One region of the Streptomyces sp. NPDC028289 genome, then DNA from elsewhere that is predicted to be linked to it. Evidence: riboswitches for the same ligand, from Rfam matches in the RefSeq annotation. Region 1 holds a riboswitch; the other holds the start of a gene.
What was found. A riboswitch is a leader RNA that binds a small molecule or an ion and turns the genes downstream of it on or off. The one in region 1 is predicted to bind cyclic di-AMP.
Positions count from the first base shown of each region.

Region 2: another riboswitch for cyclic di-AMP. It lies ahead of ACZ4UV_RS42295 (M23 family metallopeptidase); the one in region 1 lies ahead of ACZ4UV_RS24805 (M23 family metallopeptidase).

Region 1 covers NZ_JBVHTI010000005.1:15,647-30,299, forward strand. The annotation lists gene ACZ4UV_RS24780 (MFS transporter) at 1-1,404, shown strand, start outside; gene lhgO (L-2-hydroxyglutarate oxidase) at 1,585-2,805, shown strand; gene trmB (tRNA (guanosine(46)-N7)-methyltransferase TrmB) at 2,847-3,743, shown strand; gene ACZ4UV_RS24795 (PrsW family intramembrane metalloprotease) at 3,754-5,097, shown strand; gene ACZ4UV_RS24800 (aldo/keto reductase) at 5,393-6,355, opposite strand; gene ACZ4UV_RS24805 (M23 family metallopeptidase) at 6,530-7,564, opposite strand; cyclic di-AMP (ydaO/yuaA leader) riboswitch at 7,574-7,732, opposite strand; tRNA gene ACZ4UV_RS24810 (tRNA-Met) at 8,058-8,131, opposite strand; gene ACZ4UV_RS24815 (dihydrofolate reductase family protein) at 8,270-9,400, opposite strand; gene ACZ4UV_RS24820 (MarR family winged helix-turn-helix transcriptional regulator) at 9,540-10,064, shown strand; gene ACZ4UV_RS24825 (GTP cyclohydrolase II) at 10,217-10,858, shown strand; gene ACZ4UV_RS24830 (O-methyltransferase) at 10,933-11,280, shown strand; gene ACZ4UV_RS24835 (hypothetical protein) at 11,313-11,660, shown strand; gene ACZ4UV_RS24840 (hypothetical protein) at 12,261-12,824, shown strand; tRNA gene ACZ4UV_RS24845 (tRNA-Lys) at 12,908-12,980, opposite strand; gene ACZ4UV_RS24850 (amino acid permease) at 13,090-14,616, opposite strand.
Region 2 covers NZ_JBVHTI010000009.1:558,166-572,818, reverse strand. The annotation lists gene ACZ4UV_RS42340 (class I SAM-dependent DNA methyltransferase) at 1-596, opposite strand, end outside; partial or broken gene ACZ4UV_RS42335 (transposase family protein) at 951-1,271, opposite strand; gene ACZ4UV_RS42330 (helix-turn-helix domain-containing protein) at 1,279-1,923, opposite strand; gene ACZ4UV_RS42325 (hypothetical protein) at 1,988-2,611, opposite strand; partial or broken gene ACZ4UV_RS42320 (citrate/2-methylcitrate synthase) at 3,216-3,724, shown strand; gene ACZ4UV_RS42315 (CobW family GTP-binding protein) at 3,855-4,934, shown strand; gene ACZ4UV_RS42310 (DNA gyrase/topoisomerase IV subunit A) at 4,931-7,387, opposite strand; gene ACZ4UV_RS42305 (M16 family metallopeptidase) at 7,690-9,093, shown strand; gene ACZ4UV_RS42300 (M16 family metallopeptidase) at 9,090-10,478, shown strand; cyclic di-AMP (ydaO/yuaA leader) riboswitch at 10,671-10,834, shown strand; gene ACZ4UV_RS42295 (M23 family metallopeptidase) at 10,847-11,602, shown strand; gene ACZ4UV_RS42290 (GntR family transcriptional regulator) at 12,006-12,701, shown strand; gene ACZ4UV_RS42285 (HPr family phosphocarrier protein) at 13,008-13,289, opposite strand; gene ACZ4UV_RS42280 (bifunctional acetate--CoA ligase family protein/GNAT family N-acetyltransferase) at 13,466-14,653, shown strand, end outside.

The sequences.
Region 1 (14,653 bases):
CCGAACGAAAAGCTCGGCGCCGTTCTCGCCCTCGCGGGAATCAGCAACGCAGGACTCGCGCGACGCGTCAACGATCTTGGCGCTCAACGCGGGTTGACTCTTCGCTACGACAAGACGTCGGTGGCGCGCTGGGTGTCGAAGGGCATGGTGCCGCAGGGCGCCGCGCCACACCTCATCGCCGCCGCGATAGGCCAGAAGCTCGGCCGCCCGGTGCCGCTCCACGAGATCGGCCTGGCAGACGCGGATCCCGCCCCCGAAGTGGGCCTCGCCTTCCCCAGGGACGTCGGACAGGCGGTGCGGTCGGCGACCGAGCTGTACCGCCTCGACCTCGCCGGCCGCCGGGCCGGTTCCGGCGGCATCTGGCAGTCGCTGGCCGGTTCGTTCGCAGTGAGCGCATACGCAACGCCCGCCTCGCGTTGGCTGATAACCCCCGCCGACAGTTCGGTCGCGCGCGAGGCGAACACCGCGGACGGTTCGGGCGCACCGCTCAAAGTCGGCCACAGCGACGTGCAGAAGCTGCGGGAGGCCGCCGAGGACGCCAGGCGCTGGGACTCCAAGTACGGCGGGGGCGACTGGCGGTCGTCGATGGTGCCGGAGTGTTTACGGGTGGAGGCGGCACCGCTGCTGCTCGGCGCGTACTCCGACGAAGTCGGGCGGGCGCTGTTCGGGGCGAGTGCCGAACTGACGCGGCTGGCCGGGTGGATGGCCTTCGACACCGGACAGCAGGAGGCGGCGCAGCGGTACTACATCCAGGCGCTGCGGCTCGCCCGCGCGGCGGCCGACGTACCGCTCGGCGGGTATGTCCTGGCATCGATGTCCCTGCAGGCGACGTACCGGGGCTTCGGCGACGAGGGCGTCGACCTCGCGCAGGCCGCCGTGGAGCGCAACCGTGGGCTGGCGACCGCGCGGACCATGAGCTTCTTCCGGCTGGTCGAGGCACGGGCACACGCGCGTGCCGGTGACGCGCAGGCGGCGGGGGCCGCGCTGAAGGCGGCGGAGGGCTGGCTGGAGCGGGCGCGGGAGGGGGACAACGATCCCTCCTGGCTCGGTTTCTACGGCTACGACCGGTTCGCCGCGGACGCGGCCGAGTGCTACCGGGACCTGAAGGCCCCGCGCCAGGTGCGGCGCTTCACGGAACAGGCCCTTTCCAAGCCGACCGAGGAGTTCGTGCGGTCGCACGGACTGCGGCTGGTGGTCTCGGCCGTCGCCGAACTGGAGTCGGGCAACCTCGACGCGGCCTGCGAGCAGGGGGTGCGGGCCGTGGAGGTGGCCGGGCGGATATCGTCCGCGCGGACGACGGAGTACGTGAAGGATCTGCTGCACCGGCTGGAGCCGTACGGGGACGAGCCGAGGGTGGTGGAGCTGCGGGAGCGGGCACGGCCGCTACTCATGGCGCCGGCGTGAGAGTCGCCTAGGCGTCTGCCGGGTTCATGCCACAGGGCGGGTGCGGGTGGACTGTGGTTGCTCACGCAGTTCCTCCCCCAGCCTTCGGCCGGGGGTACCCCCAGCGCCCCTTTCGGGGCGCTCTCCTCGGGCACGTTTCAAAGTGATGTCAGTGGCGCAGTGCACTATCGAGCGTGGGAGGTGGTGCAGGTGCGGGCCGGGATTGCTTACGACTGTGACGTGCTCGTGGTCGGGGGTGGGATCGTCGGGCTGTCGACCGCGTATGCGGTCACCCGTGCCGCGCCCGGGACCCGGGTCACCGTGCTGGAGAAGGAGGCCGGGCCGGCGAGGCACCAGACGGGGCGGAACAGCGGGGTCATCCACAGCGGGGTCTACTACCGGCCCGGGTCGCTGAAGGCGCGGTACGCCGTCAAGGGCGGCGCGGAGATGGTCAAGTTCTGCGCGGAGTACGGCATCGCGCACGCCGTCACCGGCAAGCTGATCGTCGCCACCGAGCGGGCGGAGCTGCCCCGGCTGCACGCGCTCGTGCAGCGCGGCCGGGAGAACGGCATACCGGTGCGGGAGCTCGGGGCCGCGCAGATCGGGGAGTACGAGCCCGAGGTGCGGGGGCTCGCCGCCATACACGTCGGGACGACCGGGGTGGCCGACTTCGTGGGCGTCGCCCGGCAGCTCGGAGAGGCCTCGGGGGCGGAGATCCGGTACGGCGCCCGGGTGGTCCGCGTGGACCGGCGCCCGGAGCGGGGCGTGGCCGTGCTCACCTCGCGCGGGGACGTCGTACGCGCGCGCGTGCTGGTCAACTGCGCGGGGCTGTACTGCGACGAGGTCGCCCGGCTGACCGGGGACGAGCCGGGGATGCGGATCGTGCCGTTCCGCGGGGAGTACTACGAGCTGGCGCGGCCGGAGCTGGTGCGCGGGCTGGTGTACCCGGTGCCGGACCCGGCGTTCCCGTTCCTCGGGGTGCATCTCACCCGCGGGATCGACGGAGGCGTGCACATCGGGCCCAACGCGGTGCCGGCGCTGGCCCGGGAGGGGTACGGGTGGGACGTCGTACGGCCGCGGGAGATCGCCGGGACGCTGGCCTGGCCGGGGGCCTGGGCGCTGGCGCGGCGGCACTGGCGGTACGGGGGCGGGGAGCTGCTCCGGTCGGTGTCGAAGAAGGCGTTCACGAAGGCCGTACGGCGGCTGCTGCCCGCCGCGGAGGAGGGGGACCTGGTGCGGGCGGCCGCGGGGGTGCGGGCGCAGGCCGTGCTGCGGGACGGGACGCTCGTCGACGACTTCCTGATCAAGGAGGGGCCGCGCGCGGTCCACGTGCTGAACGCACCCTCGCCCGCGGCGACCGCCTCGCTGCCGATCGGGCGGGAGGTGGCCCGCAGGGCGCTGGAGACGCTGGGCTCGGTGTGACCCCGTCGGCCGCCTGGCGGGGGCCGTAAAATCGACGCACTGTGTCTGACTCCCGCAATGCCCCCGAAGCCCCCCGGCCCGCCGAGACCGGCCCCGCCGAGCACGTCCCCGGTGCGCACCCCGACCACGCCCCGGGGATGTCCGTCCGGCACACCCGGGCCAAGGGGGAGCCGCGGTTCCCGGACGGGCCCAAGGCCGATCCGGCCGGGTCGCACTTCGAGCGGCGGATCCGCAGCTTCCAGCCGCGCCGCAGCCGGGTCACCGCCGGGCAGGCCGACGCGCTGCAGCGGCTCTGGCCCAAGTGGGGCCTGGACATCGACGGGCAGCGGGTCATCGACCTCGGCGAGCTGTTCGGCAACGACGCCCCGGTGGTGCTGGAGATCGGGTTCGGGATGGGCGAGGCGACCGCGCAGATGGCCGCCGAGGAGCCCGGCGTCAACATCCTCGCCGTCGACGTGCACACACCTGGCCAGGGGAACCTGCTCAACCTCGCCGACCAGAACGGGCTGTCCAACGTCCGCGTCGGGAACGGCGACGCGATCATCCTGCTCCGGGAGATGCTGACGCCGGACTCGCTGGACGGGCTGCGTGTGTACTTCCCGGACCCGTGGCCGAAGAAGCGGCACCACAAGCGGCGGCTGATCCAGCCGGAGTTCCTGGATCTCGCCGCGACCCGGCTGCGGCCCGGGGCGATCGTGCACTGCGCGACCGACTGGGAGCCGTACGCCGAGCAGATGCTCGAAGTGCTCGACGCCCACCCGGAGTTCGAGAACACGCAGGACGACGGCGGTTTCGCGCCACGTCCGGCGCACCGGCCGCTGACCCGTTTCGAGGGTCAGGGACTGGACAAGGGACATGTGGTGAACGATCTGCTCTTCCGTCGCGTACAGCACCGGGTGCCGCAGAGCGAGCAGCACCGTCAGGAGTCACCTCGTTAGGGTCGATGCCGTGGCCACCTCTCCGCCGCCGTACTCGCCGTACCCGCAGTACCCGTCACAGCCACCGCAGCCGTCGTATCCGCCGGACGCCGTCGGCGGCGGCCTGCGGCATCCCCGCTGGTGGCAGCGGCGCTGGGTGCGGTACGGGGCGCTGGGCACGCTGCTCGCCCTCTCCGGCCTGGTGATCCTCGCGCTGGTGCGGGAGCAGACGGGGACGGAGGGGTTCCTGGTGGGTCTGGGGCTCGCCGTGCTGCCCGTACCGCTGCTCGTGGGCGCGTTCCGGTGGCTGGACCGGGTGCAGCCCGGCCCCTGGCGGAACGTGCTGTTCGCCTTCGCCTGGGGCGCCTGCGCGGCCGCGCTGATAGCCATCGTCGCCAACAGTTTCGCGACGAGATGGATCGCGACGGCGACCGCGGACCCGAGCGGCGCGGACACGCTCGGGGCGACCGTGATAGCGCCGGTCGTCGAGGAGTCGGCGAAGGCGGCGGCCGTGCTCCTCGTGTTCCTCTTCCGCCGACGGGACTTCACCGGGATCGTCGACGGGGTGGTGATAGCCGGGGTCACCGCCACCGGGTTCGCGTTCACCGAGAACATCCTCTACCTCGGTACGGCCTTCGGGACCGACCAGCTGACCGGGGACAGCGGGATCGCCTCCGTCACCGCCGCGACGTTCTTCGTGCGCGTCGTGCTGTCCCCGTTCGCGCATCCGCTCTTCACCGTCCTCACCGGCATCGGCTTCGGCATCGCCGCGCTCTCCGGGGAGCGGCAGCGGGCGCGGCGCGTGCTGGTGCCGGTGGCCGGGCTGCTGCTCGCGATGACCATGCACGCGTTCTGGAACGGGTCCTCGACGTTCGGGCAGTACGGGTTCTTCGCCGTGTACGGCATGTTCATGGTGCCGGCGTTCGGGCTGCTGACCTGGCTGGCCGTCTGGACGCGGCAGCGTGAGCTGCGAACGGTACGGGAGGAGCTGCCGGCGTACGTCTACGCGGGGTGGCTGGGGGCGGCGGAGCCGTTCGTGCTCGGGTCGATGCGGGCGCGGCAGATGGCCCGGGAGTACGCCGCGTACCACTTCGGGAAGGCGGCGGGGCGGGCGGTCACCGAGTACGAGGGGTACGCGACGGCGCTGGCGCTGCTGCGGCGCCGGGGGCAGCGGGGTCGGGCCGGGGCCGACTTCATGGCGCGGGAGCGGGAGCTCCTCACGGAGCTGTGGAGCCGACGGGAGCTGGTGCGGCCGGCCCTGGAGTACGCGGCGCGGACGGCCGCGCCGGGCGCATGGCCGGGGTACACCGGTTACGTGCCGTCGGCCTACGGGGCGGCGATGCCGTATCCCGCCTACAACCCGTACCGGAGTTAGCGCTTCGGGGTCGCGGCCGGCTCGGCACCGCCGGGATGCGCCGTGCCGGCTGAGCGCCGTTGCGGCGGACACGCATACGAACCGGACTGCAACCCCCTGGGGGGCGCTGGGGGTACCCCCGGCCGAAGGCTGGGGGGAGGAACTGCGCGACCGGCCCACGACGGCGCTGTGCTCCGCGACGGGCCGGCGTTCCGACGGCGGGTACCGGCCTGCCCGGCCCCGCCGACTTCGACCGTCGTGGCCGAGCACCGTTGCGGCGGAAGGGTGGACCGGAGGAGCCGGGGGCAGGCGGCCGTCAGGCGGAAGCCGTTGTCAGCTTCGTCAGTTCCTCGTCCGTCAGGTTCAGGTCCGCCACGGCCAGCAGGGGCGGGAGTTGCTCCAGTGTGCGGGCCGAGGCGATCGGGGCCGTGATGGTGGGCTGGGCAGCCAGCCAGGCCAGGGCGACCGTGGGGATCGGGGCCTCGTGGGCCGCTGCGATCTCGTCCAGGGCCGCCAGGACCTTCTGGCCGCGCTCCGACTCGGCGTACTGGGCGGCTCGGCCGGCTCGCGCGCTGTCGACCGTCGTACCGGGGCGGTACTTGCCGGTGAGGAAGCCGGCGGCCAGCGAGAAGTAGGGGACGGCCGCGAGGCCGGTGCGGGAGGCCAGGTCCTGGAGGGGGCCCTCGTAGGTGTCGCGGGAGACCAGGTTGTAGTGGGGCTGGAGGGCGACGTACCGGGCGAGGCCCTCGCGGTCGGAGAAGTCCAGGGACTCCTGGAGCCGCTCCGGCGTGATGTTGGACGCGGCGATGTGCCGGACCTTGCCCGCCCGCACCAGCTCGTCCAGCGCGCCGATGATCTCCTCGACCGGGATCTCGGGCTTGTCGAAGTGCGTGTAGTACAGATCGATGTGGTCGGTGCCGAGACGGCGCAGGGACGCGTCGGCGGCGGCCTTGATGTTGGCGGCGGACAGGCCCGGGTACTCGGGGTGCTGGCTGACCTTCGTCGCGATGACGACGTCGTCGCGGTTGCCGCGCGCCTTGACCCACTTGCCGATGATCGTCTCGGACTCGCCGCCCTTGTTGCCCTCGATCCACGCCGTGTACGAGTCGGCGGTGTCGACGAAGTTGCCGCCCGCGGCGGCGTACGCGTCGAGGACGGCGAAGGAGGTGGCCTCGTCGGCGGTCCAGCCGAAGACGTTGCCGCCGAGGGCGAGCGGGAAGACCTCCAGGTCGGAGGCGCCGAGCTTGCGGAGGGAGGGGGAAGCGGAAGAAGCACTCATGCCTGACTTCAACACGCGTCGCCGGGCACCCCATGCCGACGCAACACGAAGTTCTTGTAAAGGCGACCGCCTCCGCGAGGCGTGGCGGGCAGCCCGGCGGCCCTGACGCCGGGGGTTGTCGTCAGGGCCGCCGGGGGCCGGTCGGTGAGGTCCGGGTTCTGGCCGGAGCCAGGTTCAGGGGTTGAGGCCCTTGCCCCGCAGCCAGGTCATCGGGTCGATGGCGGTGGCCTGGCCGTTCGGGTGGACCTCCAGGTGGAGGTGCGGGCCGGTGACGTTTCCGGTGGCGCCCACGCGGCCGATGACGTCGCCGGTGGCGACCTTCTGGCCGACCTTGACGCCGATCGAGGACTGGTGGCAGAACCACAGCTCGGTGCCGTCGTCGAGGGTGATGATCGTCCGGTAGCCGTAGGAGCCGGCCCAGCCCGCCTCGGTGACCGTGCCGCTGTGCACGGCCTTGATCAGCGTGCCGGTGGGCGCGGCGAAGTCGAGGCCGGTGTGGTAGCCGGAGGACCACATGGAGCCGGCCTGGCCGAAGGTGCCGGTGATCGTGTACGAGACGACGGGCAGCGTGTACTGCTTGGCCAGCGCGGCGAGGCGGGCCTGCTCGGCCTTCTCCTTCGCGGAGGCCTCGGCCTTCTCCTTGGCGTCGGCGGCCTTGGCGGCGGCCGCCTTCTCCGCCTTGGCCTCGGCTGCGGCGACCGCCTGGTCGGCGGCGGCGACGGCCTTGGCGCTGGCCTTGGTGTCGAGCTGGTTCTGCTGCTGCGCGGCCTGGGCGATGATCCGGCTGCGCAGCGCCTCACCGGCGTCGGACGAGGAGGAGTCCGCGTCGGTGGCGGTCGTCGTGACGCTGCTGAGCGCGGTCCGGGTGGCCTGGTGGCCGCCGTCCTCGCCGAGCAGCGAGCTGACGGAGGACGGGAGGTCGGGCAGCGAGATGGAGACCGGCGGCTTGCCGGTGTTGGCGCTGGCCATGCCGCCCGCGCCGACGGCGGCTATGACGCCGACGCCGAGAACCGTGGAGCTGCGGGCGAGCCCGCCGCCCTTCTGCTTGGCGACCCGGTGCCGGCCGCGTACCGCGGAGAGGGACTCCTCGGTGGGGTTCCACTCCTCGAAGGGGCCCTCGTCGATGCGGTAGCCGCCGTAGCCGAAGGTGTCGGGCTGACGCTGGCTGGGCACGAACGGGGCTGTCGGAGCAGGCGGGTTGGACGCCACGCGGGCGCACTCCTTTCCTTCCGCCGCCTACCGGGTTAGCTGACGGGTTCGGAGCGGGAAGGTCTCCTACGCGCGTATACCGGCCGTTTCGTACCCGGCGGTAGCCGTGCGATTCACCCCAAGGTGGTGGTTCCCCGGTTCCCTTGCGGGATTCGGCGCGTGCGCACGGAGCCGTCTCGGGTGACGGCTGGGACGACCGCGCTGCGTTATCGAACGTTAATAGACCCGGCTATCAGATTCCAAGCTGTTCGCCTTGATCATTAAGCTTTCAAAGCTTGGACTTACCTGCCACGACCGGTCAAAAACGGTCGAGTCGACGGTGCGCGCCGCTCAGCTCAGGAGTCACACAGGTTTTGATGGTGACTCAGTTGTTATGCACAGGGCGGTCGTCCGGACACCGAACGTGACCGCGCCCCGCTCAGGGCCGTCTCAGGATCTGGATACGACTCAGGGCCGGAATCCTTGAATCTCGGATTCCGGCCCTGGGTTTCAGTAGCGGGGACAGGATTTGAACCTGCGACCTCTGGGTTATGAGCCCAGCGAGCTACCGAGCTGCTCCACCCCGCGTCGGTGACACCAGCATACGCCATCCGAAGAGGGGAAGTCACACGGGTTAAGTCTCACGAGGCCGACGGGGCTGCGGGGAGGTCCCTGACCGCGGGCAACCCCCACGCACCCGCACCCGCAAACCGCGCCCCAACCCGCTCAGCCGAGCAGATGCGCGTTGGGCGCCTTCGCCTCCCCCTCGTACTCCCCGAGCACCAGCACCTCCACCCCCGCCTCCCGCAGCGCCCCCGTCCCGTCGGCCGCCGCCACGAACGTGTCCGGTTCGCGCCACGCCGTCACCACCCGTCGTACCCCGGCCCGGAGGATCAGCTCGGCGCAGGGGTGCGGGCGGGAGGCGCGGTGGGTGCAGGGTTCGAGGCTGGTGTAGACCGTGGCCGCGGCCAGCCGGGGGTCGTCCGCGGGGATCTTCGCCAGGGCCGCCTCCTCCGCGTGGACCACGGGGTCGCCGGCCTCCCGGGAGTGGCCGCGGGCCAGCTCCGTGCCGTCGGCCGCGACGACGACCGCGCCCACACTGAACGCGGTCCGGGAGGGCGGGCACTCGGCCGCCAGTTCGCAGGCGAGCCGCAGCCAGTGCCGGTCCGCGGCGGACACCGACCCGCCCGTGCCGGGGGCCGTGGGCTCGTAGCGCATGAGGACGACGTCCTCGATCCGGCGGGTCTCCAGGAGCCGCAGCCGCCCGGCCTGGTACCCGCCGGGACCGAACAACCGCGGCGCCTTCGGGTCGCCGACGAAGAGGGGGGCCAGGACCAGCTGGAGCTCGTCGGCCAGGCCCTGCTGGAGGAGCTGGGTGTGGACGGTGCCGCCGCCTTCGACCATCAGGCGCCGTACGCCCCGTACGTCGTGCAGGTGCTCCAGGAGCAGCCGCCAGTCGAGGTCGGCGCCGAGGGAGACGACGTCGGCGGCGATCCCGAGGGCACGGGCCCGCCGTACCCCCTCGTCCGTCGTGTAGACGATCTTCTCGCCGCCGGTGTGCCAGAACTTCGCGTCCGGGTCGAGGTCGCCGGTCGCCGTGACCGTGACCTTGAGGGGGTACTCGGGCCGGCCGGCGGCGGTCCGGGCCGCGCGCCGCTCCGGGGAGTTGACCAGAAGCCGCGGGTTGTCCGCGCGGATGGTGCCGGCGCCGATCAGGATGGCGTCGACGGAGGCCCGTACCTCGTCGACGCGGTCGAAGTCGGCGGGGGAGGAGAGCAGGAGCCGGTCGGGGCCGGTGTCGTCGAGGAAGCCGTCGAGGGAGACGGCGGCGGACAGCAGGACGTAGGGGTACGGCATCGGACGCGCTCACTCTCGGCGGGCGGGCTGGCTGACTGGCTGCCTGACCGGTCGGGCGGCGAACCGGCTGACCGGGATCGGACCGACCGCTCTGACACGGACGCTTGGTTAAAGTTTGAAACAAACCTACACTGGTCGCATGACGACTCGCTGGCTCACTCCGAAGGAGCAGCGCGCCTGGCGCGCCTACATGGCGGCGACGCACCTCCTGGAGGACGCGATCGACCGGCAGCTCCAGCAGGACGCCGGCATGCCGCACCTGTACTACGGCATCCTGGCCAACCTCTCCGAGGCGCCGGAGCGCAAGCTGCGCATGACCGATCTCGCCGAGAAGTCGAAGATCACGCGGAGCCGGCTGACGTACGCCGTGACCCGGCTGGAGAAGGACGGGCTGATCCGCCGCGAGGACTGCCAGTGGGACAAGCGGAGCAGCTTCGCCATCCTGACGGACGAGGGCATGGCGGTGCTGGAGCGCACGGCGCCGGGCCACGTGGAGACGGTACGGGCGGCGGTCTTCGACCACCTCTCCGCCGAGCAGGTGGAGCAGCTGGAGGAGATCAGCTCCGTGATCGCGCGGGCGCTGGAGGGCGACGAGTCGACCCCGCGGCCGACGCCGGACGAGCTGCCGTGGCGGCGGCGGTCGTCCCCCTGTTCCGGATCGTGAACTCGATTTCCCGAAACCGTACGGAAATCTGTTGCTTCAAATTTAAAGCATGAGGTAGGGTTCCAGCCGTGGATCTGCTTCAAATCTGAAGCAGACGCCCGCGACGTCCCGTACCGGGACCGCCGTCCTGCACCCGGACACTGGAGAGCCCGATGACCGACTTCCCCGCCGCCACCCAGCGCGCCCGCGTCCGGGTCCCGCTGCGCTTCAACGACGGCTACAGCGTCAACGCCGAACTCGTCACGTTCCATGGCCTGACCGACGGCCAGGAGCACGTCGCCGTCGTCCTGGGCGAGCCCGCCCCCGGCACCCTCCCGCTGGTGCGCCTGCACTCCGAGTGCCTGACGGGCGACGTCTTCGGCTCGGCCCGCTGCGACTGCGGGCCCCAGCTGCGCGAGGCCGTCGAGCGCATCGCCGAGCGCGGCGGCGTCCTGCTCTACCTGCGCCAGGAGGGCCGCGGCATCGGGCTCTACAACAAGCTCGACGCCTACGCCCTCCAGGACCAGGGCCTCGACACCTACGAGGCGAACGCCGCCCTCGGCCTGCCCGAGGACGCCCGCGACTACACCGCCGCCGCCCAGATGCTGGCCGCCCTCGGCATCACCGACCTGGACCTGCTCTCCAACAACCCCGACAAGGCGGAGCAGTTGCGCGGCCTCGGCGTCACCGTCCGCGACCGCGTCCCGACCGGCGTCTTCAGCACCGCCCACAACGTCCGCTACCTGCGCGCGAAGGTCCTGCACACCCAGCACACGCTGCCCCTGGCCGAGCTGACGGAGCTCAACGCGGGCTGAGCGCCGCGGACGCGGTGTGCCGGCAACTACGGGCACACCGACGAGGGGAGCCTCCATGGACGACCAGCCGGCGCGTGTACTCGACGGCCTCCACCAGGAAGGGCGGCACACGTCGGCCCGCCGGCCGACCGGCTGCCGAGGCTCCGCAACATGCCCCGGACGCGGCCCGGCTGACCTCGACGCTGATCCGGTCCCGGCGCGCCACGTCCGTCCTGGAGATCGGCACCTCCAGCGGCTACTCGGCGATCTGGTTCGCCGACGCCCTCCGCGACACCGGCGGCCGCCTGACGACCGTGGACGTCGACGCCGACCGCGCCACCGCGGCGCCGGCCAACCTGGAGCGGGCGGGAGTCCGGGAGTACGCGGACGTCCGCCACGGCGACGGCGCCGAGATCCTCGCCGACACCCCCGACGCGTCCTGAAGCCGTACGGCATCCTCGCCGTCGACAACGCGGTGAGCCACCGGGACCAGGTGGCCGAGTGCCGCGAACTGCTCTCCTCGGCAGCGGAGTTCGCCGTCGACCTGCACGAGGTGGGCGACGGGGTGCTGACCGGGGTGGAGGTGCTCCCCGTTGTAGGCGTCGCGGTAGGTGATGTGCTGCGAGCCCGTGACGGCCAGGGCGGTCGTCCTGGCCCCTCCGACCCGGACCGCGGCCATGTCGACGTACTGGGCACCGTCGAACGTGACCGCCGCGACGCCCTTGCCCCGGACGGTGACGTGGGCGAGCCGTCGCCGGCCGCGGCGACGAACCTGACGGGCGCGTCCGCGGTGCCCTTGGACCGGATGGTCACCGGCGCGTAGGCCGCGTCGTTCCCGGCGATCCGGACCGTGTCCCCGGGAGCCGCGGCGTCCGCGGCCGGCTGGATCTGGCAGAAGGGCTCCGCCGCCGAACCGGGACCGGTGTCGCTGCAGCCGGCGGCCGCGTCGTCGGCGTACAGCGCCGCACCGGCGTCGGGGCCCGCGTGCGCGGCCCCCGACCCCAGGCAGCCGACGAGCAGCACCGCCAGACCTGCGGACGCCACCAGCGGATGTCTGCGTCCCATGAACGCGTTTTCTCCCCCCGGCCACTGAAGGCGCCGGCGTTCGACGCGTCCGACCCGTGAGATCCAGTCATGTGTTCGCTGGAACTGAGGGGAGATCAGGCCAGGTTGGGAAGGGCGGGCACCGACGGGACGGCGCCGGTCCGCGGACGCGCCGAACGTTTGCACCGGCTTTGATCAATGCGAGGGCCGCACAGACCGCCGCATCACCGGGCATTGACCGTTCCGCCGGGGTCGGCGCACGGCCGACGCTCGGCCCCGTACCCACGTTCTGGTGAATCCCACCGCGTGACGGCAACCGCACAGCACCCCCCACAAGTCACACACCTCGCATCCAGTGACAAGACACCCAGGGGGACCCATGAACGACCAGCAGCCCTACGGCACCCCGCCGTTCCAGTGGCAGCCGCCGAAGAAGAAGCCCGGCCCAGGCAAGATCGTGGGCCTGGGCTGTCTCGGCCTGATCGGCCTGTTCGTGGTGATCGCCGCGGTCGGCGCGGCGGTCGGCGGCTCCGGAGGCGTCAAGGCCGCTGCGACGCCGTCGGCCACGAAGACCGGCACCGCCGCCGCGGGCAGGAGCAGCGCCGAGAAGGCCGACGGCGACCCGAAGGACGACGCGGTCGCGGAGACCGTCGTCTTCAAGGTGTGGGGCTCCGCCCCGGCCGGCGTCCTCGGCGGCCTCGACATCACGTACGGCTCCGACACCGACACCCGCAAGGGCACCTTCAAGAACGGCAGGTTCGAGGCGACGCTGCCGCTGAAGAAGGACGCCCTGTACGTCAGCGTGATGGCACAGCTTCAGGGGTCCGGGGACATCACATGCTCGGTCACCGTCGACGGGAAGACGAAGAACGCGCACGCCTCGGGCGGCTACACCGTCTGCCACTCCCAACTGAGCAGCGACTTCACCGGCGGCTGGCGGTGACAACGCCGCAGCGCCCGAGCCGGCCGAAGCCAACCCGAGCGCTGCGATGCAGGTCAGAAGGGGTTTGCCCTCCCCCGCGTCCGTAGGCCGTGTGGGACTCGAACCCACAACCAATGGATTAAAAGTCCACTGCTCTGCCAATTGAGCTAACGGCCCAGGCGATGTTGCCTACCCGAGCATAGCCGGACGGAGGCGTCTGGCCGATCGGGTATCGGGGTCGTGGCCGCGTCGTGTGGCAGAAGTGGGACGGGCGTGGTCCGGTGGGTCAGAGATCGACCAGTTTGGCGGAGTCCTCCGAACGCGCTCTGTCCGGGTTGAGGAACCAGTGGCGGGCGGAGGCCTGCCACCAGATCGCGGCGAAGCCGAGGACGGCCAGGACGGCGACCGGGGCGTAGTTGAAGGACTTCCAGGTGACCGGGGAGACCTGCGGGAGCATGAACAGGACGGTGATGACGACGACCCACGTCACCGAGATCACGCCGATGACCAGCGACCAGCGGCCCAGGTGCCAGGGGCCTCGCTCGAACGCGTCTCCCTTGCGCACCCGCAGCAGCGTCGGGATCACGTACGCCACGTACAGGCCGATCACCGCGATCGAGGTCACGGCGGCGTAGGCCGTGTAGTTGATCAGGTAGGGGAGGCCCAGGGCGAGAGCGGAGAGCGCGGCGAGCCAGACCGCCGCCACCGGGGTGCGGGTGCGCGGGCTGACCGTGTGCCAGACGCGGGAGAACGGCAGGGCGCCGTCGCGGGAGAAGGCGTAGATCATGCGGCTGTTGGCGGTGACCGACGCCATGCCGCAGAAGAGCTGGGCACCGATGACGACGAGGAGCAGGAGCTTGCCGGTGGTGGCGCCGAGCGCGTCCAGGAGGATCTGGGCCGGGGGTGCGCCGGTCGGGGACGTCAGCTCCTTGTCGTACGACTGGATCGCGAACGTGAAGCCGAGGAGGAGGACGAAGCCCGCTATCCACGACGTCCAGATGGAGCGGACGATGCCCTTCGGGCCCGCCGTCGCCGCGTCGTGCGTCTCCTCGGTCATGTGCGCCGAGGCGTCGTACCCGGTGAAGGTGTACTGCGCCATCAGCAGGCCCAGGAGGACGACGTACGGGCCGCTGCTCCAGCCGGTCTCGTTCACGAACTTCGTGAAGACGAAGGAGGCCGACTGGTGGTGGTCGGGGACGAAGGTCAGCGCGCCGACGATGACCGCGACACCCAGCACGTGCCACCACACGCTGACGCTGTTGAGGATCGCGACCATGCGGACGCCGAAGGTGTTGAGGAGGCCGTGCAGGACGAGGATGCCCGCGAAGAGGAGGATCGTCCGGCCCGGCGTGACCTTGAAGTCGAACTGCAGGTTCAGGTACGCGCCGAGGAAGGACGCGGCGCCGAAGTCGATGCCCGCGGTCACCGCCACCTGGCCCAGCACGTTGAACCAGCCGGTGAACCACGCCCAGGCCGCCGCGCTGCGGGGCGGGGCCAGCCGGTGGGCCCAGAAGTAGAGGCCGGCGGAGGTGGGGTAGGCCGAACAGATCTCGGCCATCGAGAGGCCTACGAAGAGGGTCATCAGGCCCACGGCCACCCAGCCCCAGGTGATCACGGCCGGACCGCCGGTGATCATGCCGAAGAGGTAGAGGGTGAGACAGCCGGAGAGGACCGAGATGATCGTGAAGGAGACCGCGTAGTTCGAGAAGGCCGACATACGGCGGGCCAGGACCTGGGTGTAGCCGAGCTGTGCCAGCCGTTCCTCGTCGGAGAGGGCGCCCGAGGGCGACTTGGCTGTCGCGTCATCTGTCATGCCCCCAGCGATTCCCTCACCGGGGGCGTGACATGCG
Region 2 (14,653 bases), on a different contig from region 1:
TCATCGACTCTCGTAAAAGTATCGACTGTCATCAGAGTGCATGTTGATACAGTCTGCGCCTTCGCGCCACGCCACAGAATAACAACGTCTCCCGCATCGTCAATCACTTGCCACTTAGCAAGGCGCTCAAGAAATCCAGCCGTTGGAAGATCGAAGACCACCAGACCGCCAGGCCGCAGAGCTCGAGCAACTCCGCTCAGAGCCGTCTCGAAGTCAGATGAATTCTCAAGATGACTAAACGGCTCGCCCATCGTTGTCACTACGTCAAACACGCCGAGATCGGGAAGATCGCGACAGTCACCCTCAACAAAGTGCACAAGCTCGGCAAGCGGCTTCTCGCGTGCCACCTTGAGCATTTCTTCCGAATAATCGACACCCGTGACTTTGAAGCCCAAATCGGCCAGCCCTATAGCCGATTTTCCCGTGCCACACCCGATATCGAGGAGCCGTGCGCCGGGGGCCCCATGGCGATGTATAAGATTTGCATACAGTTGAACCCAGACCTCGTAATCCTGCGCGCGAGTCACAATGTCATATGCTTCCCCCATGCCGTCATAGTATGACTTTGCAGAATCGATACTTCCCTGCTGGCCCATCAGGCAAACCTGCCTTGAGTATATTCGGCTGCTCCGGTCTAGCAGCAGAGGGATATCAGAATTGGCACGCCGTACCCAAAAGACGTGGTTGATTTTAGACGCAGGCTGAGGTGCTTCACATGCACTCCTCAGTCAACGTGGCAAGCTATTCACACCGCAGACTTTCAAAATCCGACCGCTTCGATGATTCCAGGCTTTGCTCGGCGCTCCCTATTGAGATAGCAAGCGCCTCCTCCATCCCCCTTCCAGCCACACTACCTCCTGTCAGGTACGACGCACTCATAGTGATGACTTAGGGGCACAATTCTTTCCCCTAAGGGAATCGAGAAGCCTCACAGCGAGCCCTTTCCAACCTCAGGTTGAGGCGTGATGAAGGACGACGGCGGCCTTCACGATGTTGGTGATCCGGTTGGTGCTGCAGCGGAGCTTGCGTTGCAGGCGCCAGCTCTTCAGGACGGCCATGGCCTGCTCGCCGAGGCACCGGATTTTGGCGTGGGTGCTGTTGTGCCGTCGTTTCCAGCGTTTGAGCCGGGGGCCCCGGAAAGGTACGCGGACATGGCGGCCGGCCCCTTGGTACGCCTTGTCCGCCCAGCACTTCAGCCCTGTAGTTGCGAGCGCGTCGATGATGCCGTGTTCGCGCGCGGCGGTCAGGTCGTGGGTGGAGCCGGGCAGGGCCGCGGGTTCATGCGGTGGACTCCCATTCGCTGAGGGCTTGGGTGTGGGCGGCTGCCAGTTCGTCGTAGGTGCGCTGGTCGGAGGGGGTGATGAGGATCAGCCGTCCGTCCGTGGCCACCCGCCACCCGTCAGAGGGGCGGCCGGTGGCGGGATCGACGACGCGCCCGCCGAGGGCGTGCCAGGACGCCGGGATCTCGTCCGGCCGCACGGCGGGGACCAGGACCGGGCGGCCGTCGTGGACGATCACCACGGCCCTGCTGCGGTGCTCCGCCAGACGCTCCAGCGCTTCGCGGTAACGCGCGCGTTCGGCCGCGTGGAGGGCCTTGCGCCGTGCCGCGGTTCCTGCCGTCCCGCGCCGGATGGCGATCTCGTCCCAGCCGCGGGCTGGCTCCACGCCCGGCGCGGCCTTCTGGCTGGTGGGGGAGTGGCCAATGCCGTGCAGGGCGCGAGGGGTGAGGCCCCAGGTCTCGCCGTGGTGGTGGACGAGGCCGTGGCGGGTCAGGCGCCGGAGGGTGCGGTAGGTGGTGGCGCGGGAGACCGAGGAGGTGGCGATCAGGTCGGCGATGGTCTGGGAGGGGCGGGCGTGGAGGGCGCTGAGCATCAGGAGGGCGGCGCTGCCGAGGCCGTGGTGGGCGAAGGCGTCGTGGCCCATCAGACGGGCGAGGACGGTGGAGTCGATGTCGGCGGCCGCGCTCGTCTCAGGGGTGGTCCACTCCTCAAGTGCCGGGTCGGGGGGACTGAGTGGTTTGGGAACGAGACAACACAGCGGGCACCGCGCGTCGGCGGGGACTACCGAGAGCCAGGTACCAGGTGGAGCCCTCCCGGCCGTGACCGACCCGCAGGCGGCGTAGCCAGCCGCATGGCTTGAGAACGGTCTCGTAGACCACCCGCAGGGTCGTCCGGGAGATCCCGGCCTCCTCGGCGGTCTGACGCTCGCTGGCGTGGTGCAGCGGGCCGCCGGCGGTCTCCGTGAAGTTCAGGTGCGCCCGTAGGACCCGCAGCGCGGTCCGGCCCCGCTCGCCGCGCCACGGTGTGGTCTCGATCCGGTCCCGCAGCGCGGCCAGGAGCTCGTAGGCGTGGTTTCGGGAACCGAGCGCCGTGGTGGTGCTGACGGCTGTGAGGGCGCTGGCCCACACCCGGTGGATGTAGTCCAGCGCGCGGGACTGCCCGGAGCGCAGGGAGATGCTCCGGGCGTGGCGGCCGCCCTCGTGGTCGGGGTGCAGCAGCAGCCGGGTCAGCTGTTCGACGCTTCCGTCGGCGCGGGCCACGTGGCAGGCGATTGCCGCGGTGATCCGGTGACCGTGCTCCGCCGCGCCCTGGCGGTCGCCGCGCGGGATCACCGTGCGGCCGTCAGGGCCGAGCTTGCTGTAGCTGCCTGCCGCGTAGCGGCCGGTGAGGTCGCCGAGCAGGACCAGGTCGGCGGCGGGCTGGGGAAGGTGCGCGAGTCCCTGCAGCGTGGTGTGGCGGCCTGTGACTGCCTCCTGTTGGGAAGAAAGCGGGACGTGAAGCCGACGGGGAGTAGTACGGGTGGGCTGTGGGGTGTGGCATTCTGGGGTCGTCCCAAGGACATGGACCCCACCCAGGCCCGCTAAAACCGCAGGTGGTGGTCCGGAACCGACCTCCAATCGGTGCCAGCGAAGCCTCCAGGATTGCCGTCCTGGGGGCTTTCGTGCGCTCTGGCACCGGTCGAAGGCAGGCATCCCCATCGCGGCTCGACCGGAGACGACCGAGAGGCCTGCCAGAGCCGCCACCCTGGATCAGAACCGGTCAACGCCGGTCGCTCAAAGGGCAGTTCGGGGGGCTGATGCCTCTGACTGCCTCTGAGTGACCCGGGTCGAACCGGGGTCGAATCAGAGCGATTTCCTCTGACTGCCTTCGATCGCCTCTGCAACCCGACCTAGCAGGTCACAGCCGTTTCGACCTCAGTAAGCCCAGGTCAGAGAGGTGCGATGGAATTACCGCCAGTACTCGGCCGTCGAACTCGCCCGTACCCGTGGCTTCGAGGACGTCTGGCACCTCCTGATCCACGGCGAACTGCCGGACCCGGCGCGCGCGGCCGCCTTCGCCGCCGAGACCGCCGCGCTCCGGCGCCTGCCCGCCGAGGTCCGGACCGCCCTGCCCGCGGTGGCCGCGGCGAGCGGCACGTCCGGCCCGCTGGCCGGCCTGCGCACCGCCCTCTCGCTGCTCGGCGCGGCCAAGGGGTTCCGGCCGGTGTACGACATCGACGCGGACCGGCGCCGGGCGGACACGGTCGCCGCCTGCGCGGCCGTGCCGACGCTGCTCACGGCGCTGTACCGGCTGGGGCAGGGGCTCGACCCGGTGGAGCCGCGCGAGGACCTGTCGTACGCGGCCAACTACCTCTACATGTTGACGGGCGCGGAACCGGACCCCGGCGGGCGCGTGCGGTCGAGCAATACCTGATCTCAACCATTGACCACGGATTCAATGCCACCGCGTAGCGGGCGCCGGGCAGGGGGCGGCAGGGCCGACGCGAGGGGAAGGCACGACGGGGCACGGCGTCCGGCACGGCTGTTTCCTATCCTGGACCGGCCCGCCACCCCGCCCACGCGAAAGAGGCCCCCGTTGGAGCACCACCCCACCCCCGGGCAGATCCCGGTGGTCGTCCTCGCCGGATTCCTGGGGTCCGGGAAGACCACGCTCCTCAACCACCTGCTGCACCGCAGCGGAGGCAGCCGGATCGGGGCGATCGTCAACGACTTCGGGGCCATCGAGATCGACGCGATGGCCGTGGCGGGCGCCCTCGGCGACTCGACCGTCTCGCTCGGCAACGGGTGCCTGTGCTGTGCCGTCGACGCCAGTGAGCTGGACGTCTACCTGGAGCGGCTCGCCAACCCCGGCACCGGTGTCGACGTCGTCGTCATCGAGGCCAGCGGTCTCGCCGAACCCCAGGAACTCGTCCGGATGCTGCTCGCCAGCGAGCATCCCGGCATCGTCTACGGCGGCCTCGTCGAGGTCGTCGACGCCGCCGAGTTCGACGACACCCGTGCGAAGCACCCCGAGATCGACCGGCATCTCGCCCTCGCCGACCTGGTCGTCGTCAACAAGCTCGACCGGGCCGCGGAGGGCGGCGAACGCGTCCTCGAGCTGGTGCGGTCGCTCAGCGACCGCGGGGCCGCCGTCGTCCCGGCGACCTACGGCCGTGTCGCCCCCGAGTTCCTGTTCGACTGCCGCCCCACCGCGGAGCGCATCGGACAGCTGTCCTTCGACGACCTGCACGACCACCACGACGGCGGCGACGGAGCGCACGGGGGACACCTGCACACCGCCTACGACAGCCTGTCCTTCGCCGCCGGGCTGCCCCTCGACCCCCGTCGGCTGATGGCCTTCCTCGACAGCCGTCCCGAGGGGCTCTACCGGATCAAGGGGTACGTCGACTTCGGGCCGTACGACACGGGCAACCGGTACGCCGTGCATGCCGTGGGCCGCTTCCTGCGGTTCTACCCGGAGGCCTGGGGACACGACGAGGAACGGCTCACGCAGCTCGTACTGATCGGCTCCGGCATCGACGCGGCCGCGCTCCGCAAGGAGCTGGAGGCGTGCACGAACGACGCCCCACACGCCGACGAGCACGGCATGTGGGGCGTCCTGCGCTACGTCCAGGGCCTGACGGAGGGCCCGGACGGCGACGGGTACGAGGCCTAGACCGGGCCCGCCACCACCGACACCGTCTTCGCCAGCGACACGCCGGAGCCGTCCCGGCGCGGGTCGATCTCCGGGAGGTCGACCGGGGTGCCGTTCTTCTGGGCCGCCTTCGCGGGGACCGGGCCCGCCCAGGCGAAGGACAGGCAGTCCTCGCCCTTCAGGAACCGCTGGCAGCGCACGCCGCCGGTGGCCCGGCCCTTGCGCGGGTACTGGTCGAACGGGGTCAGCTTGGCCGTCGTCTGCACCGAGTCGTCGAGGGTGCCGCGCGAGCCGGCCACCGTGAAGACCACCGCGTCGGCCGCCGGGTCGACGGCCGTGAAGGAGATGACCTTCGCGCCCTCGGTGAGCTTGATGCCCGCCATACCACCCGCCGGGCGGCCCTGCGGACGCACCTGGGAGGCCTGGTAGCGCAGCAGCTGCGCGTCGTCCGTGACGAAGACCAGGTCCTCCTCGCCGGTGCGCAGCTCCATCGCGCCGACGATCCGGTCGCCCTCCTTGAGGGTGATGACCTCCAACTCGTCCTTGTTGGACGGGTAGTCGGGGACCACGCGCTTGACCACGCCCTGCTCGGTGCCGAGGGCGAGACCCGGCGAGGACTCGTCCAGCGTGGTCAGGCAGACCGCCGTCTCGCCGTCCCCCAGGGAGAGGAACTCGGAGAGGGGCGCGCCGCCGGCGAGGTTCGGGGCGGTCGCCGTCTCCGGGAGCTGCGGCAGGTCGACGACGTTGATGCGCAGCAGGCGGCCCGTCGAGGTGACCGCGCCGATCTCGCCGCGCGCGGTCGCGGGGACCGCCGAGACGATGACGTCGTGCTTGGCCCGCTTGCCGTCGGTGTCCTCCGCGAACGGCTCGCCGTTCATCGTGCGGGCCAGCAGGCCCGTCGAGGAGAGCAGCACCCGGCACGGATCGTCGGCCACCTGGAGCTCCACCACGGCCGCCGGGGCGCCCGAGGCCTCCAGCAGGACCGTGCGCCGCTCGGTGCCGAACTTCTTGGCCACCGCGGCCAGTTCCGCCGAGACCAGCTTGCGCAGCTCCGCGTCCGAGTCCAGGATCCGGGTCAGCTCGGCGATCTCCGCGGTGAGCCTCTCCTTCTCCGCCTCCAGCTCGATGCGGTCGTACTTGGTGAGGCGGCGCAGGGGCGTGTCGAGGATGTACTGCGTCTGGATCTCCGACAGCGAGAAGCGCTCCATCAGGCGCTCCTTGGCCTGCGCGCTGTTCTCGCTGGAGCGGATCAGCCGGATGACCTCGTCGATGTCCACGAGGGCGGTGAGCAGGCCCTCCACCAGGTGCAGCCGGTCACGGCGCTTGCCGCGGCGGAACTCGCTGCGCCGGCGGACCACGTCGAAGCGGTGGTCCAGGTAGACCTCGAGCAGTTCCTTGAGGCCCAGGGTGAGCGGCTGGCCGTCCACCAGCGCCACGTTGTTGATGCCGAAGGACTCCTCCATCGGCGTCAGCTTGTAGAGCTGCTCCAGGACCGCCTCCGGCACGAAGCCGTTCTTGATCTCGACGACCAGACGCAGGCCGTGCTCGCGGTCGGTGAGGTCCTTGACGTCGGCGATGCCCTGCAGCTTCTTGGCGTTGACCAGGTCCTTGATCTTGGCGATGACCTTCTCGGGGCCGACCGTGAAGGGCAGTTCGGTGATGACCAGGCCCTTGCGGCGGGCCGTCACCGTCTCCACCGCCACCGTGGCCCGGATCTTGAAGGTGCCGCGGCCCGTCTCGTACGCGTCCCGGACGCCCTCCAGGCCGACGATGCGGCCGCCGGTGGGCAGGTCGGGGCCGGGGACGTGCTTCATCAGCGCGTCCAGGTCCGCGTTCGGGTAGCGGATCAGGTGCCGGGCGGCCGCGATGACCTCGCCGAGGTTGTGCGGCGGCATGTTCGTCGCCATGCCGACGGCGATGCCCGACGACCCGTTCACCAGCAGGTTCGGGAACGCGGCGGGCAGCGCCACCGGCTCCTGCTCCTGGCCGTCGTAGTTGGGCGCGAAGTCGACCGTGTCCTCGTCGATCGACTCGGTCATCAGGCTGGTCGCCTCGGCCATCCGGCACTCGGTGTACCGCATGGCGGCCGGCGGGTCGTCGTTGCCCAGCGAGCCGAAGTTGCCGTGGCCGTCGACCAGCGGGACGCGCATCGAGAACGGCTGGGCCATGCGCACCAGCGCGTCGTAGATCGACGAGTCGCCGTGCGGGTGCAGCTTGCCCATGACCTCGCCGACCACGCGCGCGCACTTCACGTAGGCGCGGTCGGGGCGCACGCCCATCTCGTTCATCTGGTAGACGATCCGGCGGTGCACCGGCTTGAGTCCGTCGCGGGCGTCCGGCAGGGCGCGCGAGTAGATGACCGAGTACGCGTACTCGAGGTAGGAGCCGCGCATCTCGTCCACGACGTCGATGTCGAGGATTCTCTCCTCGAACGAGTCGTCGGGCGGCGGGGTCTTCGTGCTGCGGCGGGCCATCGCTGCCGGCTCCTTGCTCATGCGTGAACGGGATCTGACGCGGACCATTGTGGACCGCGGCACTGACAACCCGGGCCAGGACCCGGTCTCCGCGGCCCGCCCCGGTGCCCGGAGGCCGCCCGGAGCGCGGCCCGGACATTTTCGAAGGCGGGTCGGACGCAGGCTACGCGATCCGTCCGCGCGATCCGCTGTGGGCGTACGTCGTGCGGGAACTTCGCCCGGTCCCCGCACGCTTGCATACAGTGGCAGGACCGGCAGAAAAACCGCGGTTCGGGACCGCTTCCGCGAGCGAAGGGACGTACATGCCCATGGGTCACACGACCACGGCCGAGACAGGCTCCGGGGGCCTGGCAGCGACCGAGCACCGCTTGGCCAACGGTCTGCGCGTGGTGCTCTCCGAGGACCACCTGACCCCGGTCGCGGCGGTCTGCCTCTGGTACGACGTCGGTTCCCGGCACGAAGTCAAGGGGCGTACCGGCCTGGCTCACCTTTTCGAGCACCTGATGTTCCAGGGCTCCGCCCAGGTGAAGGGCAACGGCCACTTCGAGCTCGTGCAGGGCGCCGGCGGCTCGCTCAACGGCACCACGAGCTTCGAGCGCACCAACTACTTCGAGACCATGCCGGCCCACCAGCTGGAGCTCGCGCTCTGGCTGGAGGCCGACCGCATGGGCTCGCTGCTCGCCGCCCTCGACGACGAGTCCATGGAGAACCAGCGCGACGTCGTCAAGAACGAGCGCCGCCAGCGCTACGACAACGTGCCCTACGGCACGGCCTTCGAGAAGCTGACCGCGCTCGCCTACCCGGAGGGCCACCCCTACCACCACACGCCGATCGGCTCGATGGCGGACCTGGACGCGGCCACCCTGGAGGACGCGCGCGCGTTCTTCCGCACCTACTACGCGCCCAACAACGCGGTGCTCTCCGTCGTCGGCGACATCGACCCGGAGCAGACCCTCGCGTGGATCGAGAAGTACTTCGGCTCCATCCCGGCGCACGACGGCAAGCCCACCCCGCGCGACGGCTCGCTGCCCGACATCATCGGCGAGCAGCTGCGCGAGGTCGTCGTGGAGGAGGTCCCCGCGCGGGCGCTGATGGCCGCCTACCGGCTCCCGGAGGACGGCACGCGCGTGAGCGACGCGGCCGACCTGGCCCTCACCGTCCTCGGCGGCGGCGAGTCCTCCCGCCTCTACAACCGCCTGGTACGGCGCGACCGTACGGCGGTCGCGGCCGGCTTCGGCCTGCTCCGGCTCGCCGGGGCGCCCTCGCTGGGCTGGCTGGACGTGAAGACCTCCGGTGACGTCGAGGTGCCGGTCATCGAGGCCGCCATCGACGAGGAGCTCGCCCGGTTCGCCGAGGAGGGCCCGACGCCCGAGGAGATGGAGCGCGCCCAGGCCCAGTTGGAGCGCGAGTGGCTGGACCGGCTCGGCACCGTCGCGGGCCGCGCCGACGAACTGTGCCGCTTCGCCGTCCTGTTCGGCGACCCGCAGCTCGCCCTGACCGCCGTCCAGCGCGTCCTGACGGTCACCCCGGAGGAGGTCCAGGAGGTCGCCAAGGCCCGCCTGCGCCCCGACAACCGCGCGGTGCTCGTCTACGAGCCGCTGTCCGCGGAGTCCGCGGAGCACACCCAGGAGGCGGGGCGCGGCGAGGACCCGGAGCAGGAAGCGACCGTAGAGGCCGGCAACGAGAACGAGGAGACGGCCAAGTGACCGAGCTCGCCACCATGGACTTCCACCCCCAGCCGCAGCCGGGCGAGGCCAGGCCCTGGGCGTTCCCGGCCCCCGAGCGCGCCACCCTGGACAACGGCCTGACCGTGCTGCGCTGCCACCGCCCCGGCCAGCAGGTCGTCGCCGTCGAGGTGCTCCTGGACGCGCCCCTGGACGCCGAGCCGGCCGGCCTGGACGGCGTCGCCACGATCATGGCGCGCGCCTTCTCCGAGGGCACCGACAAGCACGCGGCCGAGGAGTACGCCGCCGAGCTGGAGCGGGCCGGTGCCACCCTCGACGCGCACGCCGACCACCCCGGCGTCCGCGTCAGCCTGGAGGTCCCCGCCTCCCGGCTGGCCAAGGGCCTCGGGCTGCTCTCCGACGCCCTGAGGGCGCCCGCCTTCGCCGAGAGCGAGGTCGAGCGGCTGGTCCGCAACCGCCTCGACGAGATCCCGCACGAGCTGGCCAACCCCAGCCGCCGGGCCGCCAAGGAGCTCTACAAGGAGCTGTTCCCGTCGACCGCGCGGATGTCCCGTCCCCGCCAGGGCACCGAGGACACCGTCGAGAAGATCGACGCGGCCGCCGTCCGCGCGTTCTACGACCGGCACGTCCGGCCCGCCACGGCCACCGCGGTCGTCGTCGGCGACCTGACCGGCATCGACCTGGACGAGCTGCTCGGCGAGACCCTGGGCGCCTGGCGCGGCTCCACCGCGCAGCCCCGCCCGGTCCCGCCGGTGACCGCCGACGACACCGGCCGGGTCGTGATCGTGGACCGCCCCGGCGCCGTCCAGACCCAGCTCCTCATCGGCCGCGTCGGCTCCGACCGGCACGACCGCGTCTGGCCCGCCCAGGTGCTCGGCACCTACTGCCTGGGCGGCACCCTCACCTCCCGCCTGGACCGCGTCCTGCGCGAGGAGAAGGGCTACACCTACGGCGTCCGTTCCTTCGGGCAGGTCCTGCGGTCCGCTCCCGACGGCACCGGCGCGTCCATGCTGGCCATCAGCGGCTCGGTGGACACCCCGAACACCGGCCCGGCCCTGCTGGACCTGTGGACGGTGCTGCGCACGCTCGCCGCCGAGGGCCTCACGGACGCCGAGCGCGACGTGGCCGTGCAGAACCTCGTCGGGGTGGCTCCGCTCAAGTACGAGACGGCGGCGGCCGTCGCCGGCACCCTGGCCGACCAGGTCGAGCAGCACCTGCCCGACGACTTCCAGGCCACGCTGTACCGGCAACTCGCCAACACGGGCACCGTGGAGGCCACCGCGGCGGTCGTGAACGCCTTCCCGGTGGACCGCCTGGTGACCGTCCTCGTCGGGGACGCGGCACAGATCAAGGAGCCCGTCGAGGCGCTCGGGATCGGCGAAGTCACGGTCGTCGCCGCCGAGTAGCGGCACGCGCGTGTGCGGAGCCCTGGTGACCACCCGGTCACCAGGGCTCTGGAATGTCCGAATTGGGGTGGAGGTTGCCTGTCTGCCCTGTGGGATGCGCGACAAAAACAGGGTTCCGTTTGAGCATTGAAGGCGGGCCCTCGTAGGTTCTTCCGGGCTGTCCGTCAGGCATCGCGCCGCGTCCGCGGCACCGGACAGCCATCGCCGAGTCCCCGTACGGCGCGAGCCAGGGGAGCCGGGGACCCACGCAGTCCCTGGGGTGAATCGGGCGCCCGCGCGTGTCGCGAGGGGGCCCGTAGGAGACCTTCCTGCTCCGAACCCGTCAGCTAACCCGGTAGGCGAGAGGGAAGGAAAGGACCAGCCTCTACATGGCGTTCATGTGCGCCTCCGGGAAGCACCGTCGTCCCGGCCGGGTGAAGCGCACCACCGCGCAGGCCGCCGGTATCGCGGCCCTCACCACCACGGGTGTCATCGGCACCGTCTCCGCCGCTCCGGCGCTCGCCGCCGAGAACTCCGTCGAGCAGACCGGCCTCACCCCGGTCATCACGATCAGTGACTCCGTCGCCGAGCAGATCGACGCCCAGGCCGCCGCCCAGAAGGCGGTCGCCGAGCGCAAGGCGGCCGAGGAGGCCGCCCGCAAGAAGGCCGCGGAGCAGGCCGCAAAGGAGCGCGCGGCCAAGGTACGCGCCGCCCGCGAGGCCGAGCGCAAGCGCCTCAACACCTTCGTCGCGCCGATCAGCGACTCCTACGTCTCCACCGGCTACAAGACCGGCGGCTCCCTGTGGTCCTCGGGCGCCCACACCGGCATCGACTTCCACGCCGCGAGCGGTACGGTCGTGCACGCCGTCGGCACCGGCACGGTCGTCTCCACGGGCTGGGGCGGGGCGTACGGCAACGAGATCGTCATCAAGATGGCCGACGGCATGTACACCCAGTACGGCCACCTGTCGTCCATCGGCGTCTCGGTGGGCCAGAAGGTCACCCCGGGCCAGCAGATAGGTCTGTCCGGCGCGACCGGCAACACGACCGGCCCCCACCTCCACTTCGAGGCCCGCACGACCCCCGAGTACGGCTCCGACGTCGACCCGGTCGCCTACCTCCGCAAGCACGGCGTGAACGTCTGACGGGAGCGGGACGGGCGTCGCGCCGGGACCGACGTGGTTGCGGTGCGTGCCAGGGGTGCGGGTGTGTCGTGGCCGGTCGCGCAGTTCCCCGCGCCCCTTTCAGGGGCGTCACGCGCAGCGCCCCTGAAGGGGCGCGGGGAACTGCGCGAGCAACCCCCACGCGCCCGCACCCGGCCACCGAGGCGAACCCGGCATGGCAACACGCTGCCAGCCCGGCGACAACCCGTGAGATCTTCCGAAGCCCCGGCCTCAGTGCCGGGGCTTTCGTCGTTTTCGTGCCCCCGCTGTCCAAAATATATCCCTGGATTCCGGCCCCCCGTCGGAAATTCCGGCTCATTGCAATAGAGTCACGGAACGGGCGCCACTCGGCGGCGTTTCACGGGGATTAAGGCGGAGGTCGGACATGCGTATTCCGGCGCACTCGGTATGCACGGCGATCCGGGACGACATCGTCGCGGGTGTCTACGAGCGCGGCAGCCGGCTCACCGAGGAACTCCTGGCCCGCCGTTACGGGGTCTCGCGCGTCCCCGTCCGTGAGGCCCTGCGCACCCTGGAGGCCGAGGGCTTCGTAGTGACGCGCCGGCACGCGGGCGCGTGCGTGGCCGAACCGACCGAGCAGGAGGCCGCCGACCTGCTGGAGATGCGCATGCTCCTGGAGCCGCTCGGCGCCTCCCGGGCCGCCCAGCGCCGCACCGAGGCCCACCTCAAGGTGCTGCGCGGACTGGTCAGGCTGGGGCAGGAGCGGGCCAGGCGGGGCAACAGCGAGGACCTGCGCTCGCTGGGCGGCTGGTTCCACGAGACCCTTGCGCAGGCCTCCGGCAGCCACGCCCTGACCTCGACGCTCACCCAGCTCCGCCACAAGATCGCCTGGATGTACACCGTGGAGACGCCGGCCAACCCCGTGGAGTCCTGGACGGAGCACGGCGCCATCGTGGACGCCGTGGCGCGCGGCGACGGCGACCGCGCCCGGGCGATCACGGCCCTGCACACCGAGCGCTCGACGGTCTCCCACCGGCTGCGCTTTCCCGGCGCCACCGAACGGGCGAACGGCGTGAGGACTTCGCAACACCCCGTAAACATGTCGGGCCTGCGGCATTAACACGCGCGCCGTATACAAAGAGGTGTTATTCGGCGGGGGCTGTTTTCCGTGCCCGAATTCACGCGCGCCAGGAATTAGCGGTCGCGCTTCTTTCGTGTGCGCGCGGTAAAGCCGGGCGTCCGGGTCTTCACAAACTCCGGGACGGGGTCGTCGTAAAGCCATGGGCGGCCCCGTCGCGAAGTCATGTGCGGCTGTCATGGAATTGCGGCATGTGACGGCCGGCCCGGGTGGGGCGGCGGGAACGCGGCGAGGCCGCGCCACCCCCGAGGGAGTGGCGCGGCCTCGGACCGTGCGGGCGTCGGGCGCTCAGACGGTCTCGGGGAGCTCCTCGAGACCCTCGGCGACCAGCTTGGCCAGGCGGTCGAGGGCGGCGTCGGCGCCCTCGGCGTCGGAGGCGAGGACGATCTCCTCCCCACCCTGGGCGCCCAGCCCCAGGACAGCCAGCATGGAGGCCGCGTTGACGGGGTTGCCGTCGGCCTTGGCGATCGTCACCGGGATACCTGCGGCCGTGGCGGCCCGGACGAAGATGGAAGCGGGGCGGGCGTGGAGGCCCTCGGCCCAGCCGACGTTGACGCGGCGCTCAGCCATGTGATGCTGCCCTTCGGTGTTCAGGGTTGTCTAGACCAGTTTCCCATATCGTGAAGCATGCCCGGAGGGCGCGTGAACCCCTCCGGGTGTGTCGTCGGACCGCGGCCTCGGTCCGACGTCCGTCCTCCACAGACTGCCTCGCGCCGTTGTCGGACGCGAGCCGTACTCTGGGGCCCATGCAGACCCCGGCGGACCCGCAGGACCGGCACGAGTACCCGTCCCACTGGGAGGCTGACGTGGTGCTGCGCGACGGGGGTACCGCGCGCATCCGGCCCATCACCGTTGATGACGCCGAGCGCCTGGTCAGCTTCTACGAGCAGGTCTCGGACGAGTCGAAGTACTACCGCTTCTTCGCGCCCTACCCCAGGCTCTCCGCCAAGGACGTCCACCGCTTCACGCACCACGACTTTGTGGACAGGGTGGGACTCGCGGCCACCATCGGCGGCGAGTTCATCGCAACCGTACGCTATGACCGCATTGGCGCCGACGGGACGCCCGCCTCCGCGCCCGCCGACGAGGCCGAGGTCGCCTTCCTCGTCCAGGACGCCCACCAGGGCCGGGGCGTCGCCTCCGCCCTCCTTGAGCACATCGCGGCCGTCGCCCGCGAGCGCGGGATCCGCCGCTTCGCCGCCGAGGTGCTGCCCGCCAACACCAAGATGATCAAGGTGTTCATGGACGCCGGCTACACCCAGAAGCGCAGCTTCGAGGACGGCGTCGTGCGTCTTGAGTTCGACCTGGAGCCCACGGACCGCTCCCTCGCCGTGCAGCGCGCCCGCGAGCAGCGTGCGGAGGCCCGTTCGGTACGACGCCTGCTGGCACCGGGGTCCGTGGCCGTGATCGGCGTCGGCCGCGCGCCCGGCGGGGTCGGCCGCAGCGTCCTCGGCAACCTGCGGGACGCCGGCTTCACCGGCCGCCTGCACGCCGTGAACCAAGCCTTCCCGGACGACCTCAAGGAGGTCGACGGGGTGCCCGCGCACCGCTCCGTGCGGGACATCGGCGGGCCTGTCGACCTCGCCGTGGTCGCCGTACCGGCCGAGCACGTCCCCGAGGTCGTCACCGAGTGCGGCGAGCACGGCGTCCAGGGTCTCGTCGTCCTGGCCGCCGGGTACGCGGAGAGCGGTCCCGACGGCAGGGAGCGCCAGCGCGCGCTCGTGCGGCAGGCCCGCACGTACGGCATGCGCATCATCGGCCCCAACGCCTTCGGGATCATCAACACCGCGGCCGACGTCCGGCTGAACGCCTCCCTCGCACCCGAGATGCCCCGCCCCGGCCGCATCGGCCTGTTCGCCCAGTCCGGCGCCATCGGCATCGCCCTGCTCTCCCGGCTGCACCGGCGCGGCGGCGGCGTCACCGGCACCACGGGC